4 regions of the Sideroxyarcus emersonii genome follow, and region 4 is predicted to be linked to each of the others. Evidence: predicted binding sites of a transcription regulator. Region 4 holds the regulator's gene; each other region holds the start of a gene.
The links. The regulator sigma-54, encoded in region 4, starts transcription at its own class of promoters, with help from an activator protein. The targets are predictions, from matches to a motif close to TGGCACNNTTCCTGCT.

Region 1: a site for sigma-54 is predicted at 1,401-1,416, ahead of L6418_RS00305 (TorF family putative porin). Genes of this name have one in related genera too.
Region 2: a site for sigma-54 is predicted at 1,217-1,232, ahead of glnA (type I glutamate--ammonia ligase). Genes of this name have one in related genera too.
Region 3: a site for sigma-54 is predicted at 1,199-1,214, ahead of L6418_RS04110 (TOBE domain-containing protein). Genes of this name have one in related genera too.

What each region holds. Positions count from the first base shown of each region.
Region 1 is NZ_AP023423.1:65,530-67,730, reverse strand. It holds gene L6418_RS00315 (ammonium transporter) at 1-182, opposite strand, end outside; gene glnK (P-II family nitrogen regulator) at 194-532, opposite strand; gene L6418_RS00305 (TorF family putative porin) at 589-1,344, opposite strand; gene L6418_RS00300 (accessory factor UbiK family protein) at 1,576-1,788, shown strand; gene L6418_RS00295 (YifB family Mg chelatase-like AAA ATPase) at 1,795-2,201, shown strand, end outside.
Region 2 is NZ_AP023423.1:2,672,633-2,674,833, reverse strand. It holds gene glnA (type I glutamate--ammonia ligase) at 1-1,141, opposite strand, end outside; gene L6418_RS13075 (cation diffusion facilitator family transporter) at 1,332-2,201, opposite strand, start outside.
Region 3 is NZ_AP023423.1:837,435-839,635, reverse strand. It holds gene modA (molybdate ABC transporter substrate-binding protein) at 1-334, opposite strand, end outside; gene L6418_RS04110 (TOBE domain-containing protein) at 347-1,156, opposite strand; gene modA (molybdate ABC transporter substrate-binding protein) at 1,495-2,201, opposite strand, start outside.
Region 4 is NZ_AP023423.1:348,150-350,350, forward strand. It holds gene L6418_RS01640 (PTS sugar transporter subunit IIA) at 1-78, opposite strand, end outside; gene hpf (ribosome hibernation-promoting factor, HPF/YfiA family) at 136-459, opposite strand; gene L6418_RS01650 (RNA polymerase factor sigma-54) at 476-1,912, opposite strand; gene lptB (LPS export ABC transporter ATP-binding protein) at 1,944-2,201, opposite strand, start outside.

The DNA.
Region 1 (2,201 bases), 280 kb from region 4:
CAATCGAAGCCCTTGTCGCCGCATTTCGGTGCGGCAGCGGGGGCGTCAGCAGCAGGTGCTGCGGCCGGGGCTGCGGCAGCAGCGGTTGCCGGAGCTGCGGAGGCAGCGTCATCTGCATAAGCAGCGCCTGTCAGGCCGCACAGCATGGCCAGCAGGGCGAATAGCGCAAATAGTTTTTTCATCTCATCGCTCCTTATAGCGCTTCCGGACCGGTCTCGCCGGTACGGATGCGGATCACTTGTTCAAGTTCTTGCACGAAGATCTTGCCGTCGCCGATCTTGCCGGTCTGCGCGGATTTTTCGATGGCCTCGATCACCTGGTCCAGCTGATCTGCCTTGATCGCCGCTTCCAGCTTGATCTTGGGCAAGAAGTCCACTACATATTCCGCACCACGGTACAGCTCGGTGTGCCCCTTTTGCCGTCCGAAGCCCTTGACTTCGGTGACGGTGATGCCCTGAACGCCGATGGCGGACAGCGCTTCACGCACTTCGTCGAGCTTGAAGGGCTTGATGATTGCAGTGACGATTTTCATATTCACTTCTCCTTGAGTTGAGCGGGGCGTAGACGCCCCGCTTGCCTAGCTGCTGATTAGAACGTGCGGCTCAGGGCTACGACGACTGCGGTCTTGCCCAGATTGATCCCTTGGCTGGTATATGAAGCGGCCTTTGCATCCGTGCTGCTCACGGTCAGGCTTGCGCTGTAACCGGTACCCAGATCCTTGGCCACGGACACCCTGTAATCGGAATACGAGTACTGGCTATTGCTGACGCCGCCATTGTTTCCGGCAACAGTCTGTTTGCCGTAGTGCGCACCGAGCGTATAGCCAGTGTCAGCAATCGGGTAGCTGGCGCTCAGGTCGGCATAGGTGGAACCGGCGGAAGCAGTGAAGCCGAACAGGTCGCCCAGGCTGTAGGACAGTTTCGCTGTCACGATCGAATAGGTCGCAGCGGCGTAAACTTCATTGGTGTCCGCTTTTACATTGGCGCCGAAATTGCCGGAATAGTTATAGCGCAGGTAACCGACATCGTAAGAAACTGCGCTGACTGTTCCCCGGTAGCCACCGTAGGTATCGAGTTCCAGTCCGGACCTGCTTGCCACGCCCGCATCGCTCAACCAGCTGATGCTGGAACCCCATGTACCGACATACAAACCATTGGCGTTTACGTAATCGAAGCCGCCCTGGATGGCTGGGTTGGCACCCGATTGCGTGATTCCGCGATACAGGTAGTTGTTGGTCAGACTTACATTGGAAGAGAAGGGCGAGGCGGGTGCAGCATCGTCAGCCAGTGCAGGCAACGCGAAAGAAGAGGCCAGGGCAGCGAGCAGCAGTTTATTCTTAAGCATGGTGTTTCCTTTCGTTGAGTAATTAAGTGGGATGAAAGTATCCACGCAATCGTTACAGCAGAAACTGTGCCAGCCGCGCAAACCCGCGCCGATACTCGCAGTGCGGCTGGGCGGCACTTTTTCCGGCCAGCGCAGCGCACCAAGTGCATGCACGAAAACAGTGCGGCGCACCCGGGCGGTGCACTGACTATTTGCTACACTAGCACCCTATCCATTACAGGGTTAATTGCCATGCTGAACACAAAATTCTTTGAGGAAATGTCGTCGAAACTGAACGAGGCCGTTGCCAGCGGCCCTGCCAAGGATTTCGAGAAGAATGCCCGGGCGCTGCTGGCGCAAGGTTTCTCTAAACTCGATCTGGTCACGCGCGAAGAATACGACGTATTGGCGCAGCGCCTGGACAAGCTCGAAGCGCGCATCGCCGCACTGGAAACAGACAAATAACCCGTCATGGGCCTGGCTGTTCTGTACAGTCGCGGTCTGGCCGGCATGGACGCGGCGCTGGTCACCGTCGAGGTGCACCTTGCCAACGGCTTGCCCAACTTCACCATCGTCGGTTTGCCGGAAGCCGAAGTGAAAGAGAGCAAGGACCGGGTCCGCGCAGCCTTGCAGAATTGCCAGTTCGAATTCCCCGCCCGCCGCATCACCGTCAATCTCGCTCCGGCCGACCTGCCGAAGGAAAGCGGCCGCTTCGATCTTCCCATTGCGCTGGGCATCCTCGCCGCATCGGGGCAGATCCCCGCCGACAGGCTTGCCGAATATGAGTATGCGGGAGAGCTGGCGCTGACCGGCGAACTGCGCGCCATACGCGGCGCCCTGGCGATGACCTACCGCGCCGCCGATTCCGGCCGCGCCTT
Region 2 (2,201 bases), 410 kb from region 4:
CGGCCATCAACAAGGCGGCGAAACACATGTACGGGTTGGAGGAAGGATCCGGGAAACGGGTCTCGATGCGGCGAGCCTTGTCGCTGGCGACGTGCGGGATGCGGATCGAGGCGGAACGGTTCTTGGCCGAGTAAGCCAGCTTCACCGGAGCTTCGTAGTGCGGTACCAGGCGCTTGTAGCTGTTGGTGCCGGGGTTGGTGATCGCGTTCAGCGCCTTGGCGTGCTTGATGATACCGCCGATGTAGTACAGCGCCAGCTCGGACAGTCCGGCATAGCCGTTGCCTGCGAACAGGTTCTTGCCGCCCTTCCAGATCGACTGGTGCACGTGCATGCCGGAACCGTTGTCGCCAACGATGGGCTTCGGCATGAAGGTGGCGGTCTTGCCATACTGGTGCGCCACGTTCTGGATCACATATTTCTGGGTCTGGGTCCAGTCAGCACGGCGTACCAGCGTGTTGAACCTGGTGCCGATCTCGCACTGGCCGGCGTTCGCCACTTCGTGGTGGTGCACTTCGACCGGGATGCCGATCTCTTCCAGCGCGATCACCATGGCAGCGCGGATGTCGTTCAGGCTGTCGACCGGGGGAACGGGGAAGTAACCGCCCTTCACTGACGGACGGTGGCCGGTGTTGCCGCCTTCGAAGGTGTGGCCGGTGGCCCAGGCGCCTTCTTCGGAATTGATCTTCACGCCGCAGCCGGACATGTCCACATGCCACTGCACGGAGTCGAAAATGAAGAATTCGGGTTCCGGACCGAAGTAGGCGGTGTCGCCGATGCCGGAAGACTTCAGGTAGGCTTCAGCGCGCTTGGCGATGGAGCGGGGGTCGCGGTCATAGCCCTTGCCGTCGGTGGGCTCGATCACGTCGCAAGTCAGCACCAGGGTGGGCTCGTCGTAGAACGGATCGACATAGGCAGATTCGGGATCCGGCATCAGCAGCATGTCGGAAGCCTGGATGCCCTTCCAGCCGGCGATGGAAGAACCGTCGAAGGCATGGCCGGACTCAAACTTGTCGGCATCGAAATGGGAAACCGGAACGCCAACGTGCTGTTCCTTGCCTTTGGTGTCAGTGAAACGGAAATCTACAAATTTGATGCCTTGTTCCTTAACCAGCTTCAGAACGTCGGCGGCTGTCTTGGACATACTCGAATCTCCCATGAAAATTTAAGACGCTGCGATTTTTGAAACGAAAACTATTTAGTGAAACAAGCGTGGCGCAGCAGAAAATGTGCCAGCACGTGAAACCCTGTAGGGGACGCATTGTGCCATATTCTCCAAATGGGTGTGAATGCAATGCACGCCCCCGAACGGGGCGTTGCGCAGCCGCGATGCACTACTTTGGTGCGCACTCCTGATAAAGCTGGATGCTGCGGAAATAGGGGTCGTTGGCGGTGATGGTGCGGCATTTGTCGCGCAGCGCCTCAAGATCGGTCGGGCTGTCGAACAGCAGTTCGGCTTCCACCTTGCCGCCGAGATAATGCAGCACGATGCGTGCGGAAGGCGGCAAGGGCTCCCCCAACCGGCTGCCGAGGTGCGCCAGCAGCAGGTGGCGCTGCGGCAGGTGGGCGCTGGGCCGGGCCTGGGCGTCGTCCTCCGAATCGATATGCACCATCACGTCCATCACGTGGTGGGCTTTCAATACCGCGATGCGCGCCGCCTCGGCGATGTAATGCCCTTCCGAGACGCTGATCTTGGGCTCGACGATGATGTGGGCGTCCACCAGCGCATTGTCGGCCATCTTGCGCGTGCGCAGCTCATGCAGCCCGATCACGCCCGGCACCGCTTTCAGGGTGTTGCGGATCGCGCGCACCTTTTCTTCGTCCAGGCCGGTATCTATCAGTTCGGCCAGCGCATCGCGCGCGAACTGGATGCCCATATAGGCGATCATCACGCCGACGACGGCGGCGGCGACCAGGTCGAGGAAGGTATAGCCCAGCAGGTTGCCGACGATGCCGATGATCACCACCAGCGACGAAGCGGCGTCGGAACGGGCATGCCAGGCGTTCGCCACCAGCATCTGCGAACGCACGCGTTGCGCGACGGCAAGCATGTAGCGGAACATCCCCTCTTTCGCGGCAAGCGCGATGATGCCGATCCACAGGGTGAAGGGATGGACGGCCTGGACCTGTTCCGGATGCTGCAGCCGCATGCCGGCAGCCACCAGCAGGCCGATGCCCAGGGCGGCCAGACTGGCACCCAGTAT
Region 3 (2,201 bases), 490 kb from region 4:
TCCACAGCACCAGCTTGCCCAGCGCATACACGAAGCGCGTGTTGGCGACCGCCAGCCCTTCCTGCTCCAGCAGCTTGGGATTCTTCTCGTCCGCCGCCAGGAACACATCGAACGGTGCGCCCTGCTTGATCTGGGAATAGAACTTGCCGCTGGAACCGAAGCTGAGCTTCACCGTATGCCCGCTCTGCTTCTGGAACAACCCGGCGATCTGCTGTGCCGGCGCGGAGAAGTTGGCCGCCACCGCAGCGTTCACCTCGCCCGCATGCGCCCCATCCATCGCACCGAACAACAGTGCGCCAACTGCCAGCCACCGATTCAGATTACGCGTTTTCATCGCCGCTCCGCCTTATGCATTGACAGCCAGAATGACATGCGATGCCTTGATCAGCGCACACGCCTTGACCCCTGCCTTGAGGCCCAGCGACTTGATGCTGTCGTTGGTCACCACCGCAGCGACGGTCTTGCCGCCGGCCAGCTCGATGATCACCTCGCCGTTCACCGCGCCTTCCTGGCAACGCACCACCGTGCCGTGCAGCTCGTTGCGCGCACTGGTCTTGAACCCGTCCGAGGTGGTCACGATCACCCACGGTGCCTTGACCAGGGCATACGCTTCAGTGCCGACCTTGAGGCCAAGATGGCCGACACTCTCGTTGGTGATCACCGCGGCCAGCACATCCCCGCCGCCGATCTCCATGATCACCTCCGCATTGATCGCCCCGAGCTTGATGCTCTTGATCGTGCCAAGGAACTGGTTGCGCGCACTCGTCTTCATATCGAATCTCCTGATCAAATGATAATACTCGTCAAAATCGTCCATGACCTGTGCGAGCTTCTTCAGCACCTCTTCGCGTTCCTGCTCCAGCCGCCGATACGCTCCTGCCACCCGGCGGCCATGAGTGGTAAGGGTGGTACCGCCCCCCTTCTTGCCGCCGGTCTTGCGCTCGACCAGGGGCTGCTCGGAAAGATTGTTGATCGCCTCCACCGCTTCCCACGCAGCCTTGTAGCTCATGCCCATCGCATTTGCCGCCGCCGAGATGGAACCCGTCGCATCGATACGCTCCAGCAGTTCCAGGTGATCCCAGCGACGTCCCCTGGCGATCTTCAGCCTGGACACCGTCCCGGTCCCGGTTTTTTTCTCGACTATCGATTGAGCCATGACAGAACCCCGCACGTTATAACCAGTCACACCCTGACGATGAGCAAAAGCGATGCCAATTTATGCATTTCCGCCTCCCATCCCTCGCCCACACTTGCTTCACGCGAATCTGCAGCGCCTTCCGGGCAGATCCCACAACATCCTGATTTGTATATTTTTAGACAAATTGTGTCGTTCGCTACAAACAATGCGGGGACGTCCGCCGGCCCCGATCTGCCAGCGTTATGCATCAAAATATACAACCGGATCGATTATCTCACAGGAACCGCAGGGAAACGGCGGGAGGAAGCCCGCGGCAACATGCATCGCGCCAGAGGGCTGGCGAGGGAAAAGAGGGATCAATCGCGCGGAAATTCATACCCGAATCCGCGCATCACCGCGCGCGCTTTCTCGCTCTGCAGGAAAGCCAGGAACGCCTTCGCCGCGACCGGGTCTTTCGCTAAGCTCAACAGCACTGCACTCTGCCGGATGGGCTTGTGCAATTCGGGCGGGACGATCCACCAGGAACCCTGCGTCACCTTGCCGTCGCGCATGACCTGCGACAGCGCGATGAAAGCCAGGTCGGCCTTCTCGGTTGCCGCAAGCTGGTAGGTCTGCGCAACGGTGTCGCCCCTGGTCAGTTTGTCCTGTATCGAATTCCACATGATCAGCTTGGTCAGCGTCTCTTTCGCCGCCACGCCGTAGGGCGAGGACAAAGGATTGGCGATCGCCAGCGCGCTGAAATTTCCCTTGTTGAGCACCGCGCCGTTGTCATCCACCAGATTCGGTTGCGCACTCCACAGCACCAGCCTGCCGGTGGCATAGACGAAGCGCGAACCGCCGACCGCCGATCCTTCCTGCAGCAAACGTTTCGGGAACTCTTCATCCGCGGACAGGAAGACATCGAATGCAGCGCCGCCCCTGATCTGCGCATACAACTTGCTGCTCGCACCCAGGCTGACCTTCACCGTGTGCCCGCTCTCCTTCTGGAACAAAGGGACAAGACGCTCCATCGGCGCCGCAAAGTTGGATGCCACCGCCACGCTGATCTCGCCGGCCATTGCAG
Region 4 (2,201 bases):
GAACACGCGCTTCTTGCTGGCGGATTCGTTATCCAGCAGCACGCACTCGGGGGTTAGTATCTTGCTGATCAGGCTCATGCTGTTTCACCGTGACGGAAAAACGGGGCCATCATTGCTGATGGCCCCGTATCGACTTCATTCTGCTGCGCTGTGTTTGCCCGATTCGTCGTGGCGGCGCGCGGTGTGTTTTTCCTTGTGTTTCAACACCTGGCGATCCAGCGAATCGACCAGTGCGTCAATGGCCACATACAGGTTGCTATCCTCGGTCTCGGCGAAGATGTTCTTGCCGGAGACGTGGACGTTGGCCTCGGCCTTCTGCACCAGTTTGTCCACCGACAGGATCACGTTGATGTCGATCACGTTGTCGAAATGGCGTTTGACCTTGTCCAGCTTGCTGAGCACATGCTCGCGGATGGCCGGGGTGATTTCGAGGTGACGTCCTGTGAGGTTGAGGTTCATGGCCTGCTCCTTATGGTTAGAGTGATTTACGAAGATTTACCGGAAGGATGTTCATTCCCTCGCGGTATTTTGCCACGGTACGGCGGGCGACCAAAATGCCCTGCTGTGCCAGGATTTCGGACATGCGACTGTCGGTGAGCGGATGTTTGGCATCTTCCTCGCTGACCAGCTGCTTGATGAGTGCGCGGATGGCGGTGGAAGAACAGGCGCCCCCGGCTTCGGTGGCGAGGCCGCTGCCGAAGAAATACTTGAATTCGTAGATGCCGCGCGGGGTGAGCATGAACTTCTGCGTGGTGACCCGCGAAATGGTGGATTCGTGCAGTTCGAGCTGCTCGGCGATCTCGCGCAGCACCAGCGGGCGCATGGCGATGTCGCCGTGTTCGAAGAACTGGCGCTGGCGTTCGACGATGGCCTGCGCCACGCGCAGGATGGTCTCGAAACGCTGCTGCAGGTTCTTGATGAACCAGCGCGCTTCCTGCAACTGGCCGGCCATCTCCTGCGCGTTCTTCTCGTTGCGCTGCTGCAGGATGTTGGCATACACCTGGTTGATGCGCAGGCGCGGCATCGCTTCCGGATTCAGCCGCGCGCGCCAGATGCCGCCGTGGCGTTCCACCAGCACGTCCGGCACGACATAGTCGGCTGCGCGGTGTTCGAACGCGGAGCCGGGCTTGGGCTGCAGGTGGACGATCAGATCCTGTGCGGTGCGCAGGGCATTGTCGTCGCAGCGCAGGGCCTTCTTCAGTTTGTTGAAGTCGCGTGCGGCGAGCAGATCCAGGTGCTGGCCGACGATGGCCAACGCCAGTTCGCGGCCGGGCAGGTCTTCCGGCATGGCGCGCAGCTGCAGGGACAGGCATTCGCTCAGGTTGCGCGCGCCGATGCCGGGCGCATCGAGGTGCTGCAACTGCACCAGTGCCGTTTCCAGGTCGTCCAGCGTGATGTCCAGTTCCGGCGGCAGCAGTTCGGCGATCTCTTCCAGCGGTTGCGACAGGTAGGCGTTCTCGTCCAGCGCATCGATGAGCAGGCCGACGATCTTCTTGTCGCGCTCGTCCATCGGGTTCATGTTCAGTTCCCACAGCAGGTGTTCGCGCATGCTGGGTTTTTCGGCAGCCACCTCGGAATAGCCGTCGTCTTCGTCGTCGGGGCTGGAGGAGGAGGAGGATGAGGACGAGAACGACGGCTCCGGCCATTCGCTGCTGTCGCTGTCGCGCGATTCCGCTTCGGCCGGGGCGCTTTCCGCGCTGCTGGACGGGGCGGGCGTGTCGGTGCTGCTGTTACCGCTGTACGTCTGGTTGGTGGTGTCGTCCTCGCGCTCGAGGAAGGGGTTCTCGTCCAGCAGGCGCGCCGCTTCCTGATTGATCTCGAGCGTCGACAGTTGCAGCAGCTTGATAGCCTGCTGCAACTGCGGCGTGAGCATCAGTTGTTGGGACTGCCTGAGTTGGAGAGAGTGTTTCATTGCCGGGTTGTGGTATGTGGGCGGTGCGATCTTATAACTTGAAGTGCTCGCCCAGATACACCTTCCTCACGCCTTCATTATAGATGATTTCGTCAGGCTTGCCTTCCGCCATCACCGAGCCGGCGTTGATGATGTAGGCGCGGTCGCAGATGCCCAGCGTCTCGCGCACGTTGTGGTCGGTGATCAGCACGCCGATGCTGCGCTCCTTGAGGAAGCGGATGATCTTCTGGATGTCCAGCACGGCGATGGGATCGACGCCGGCGAAGGGCTCGTCGAGCAGGATGAAGCG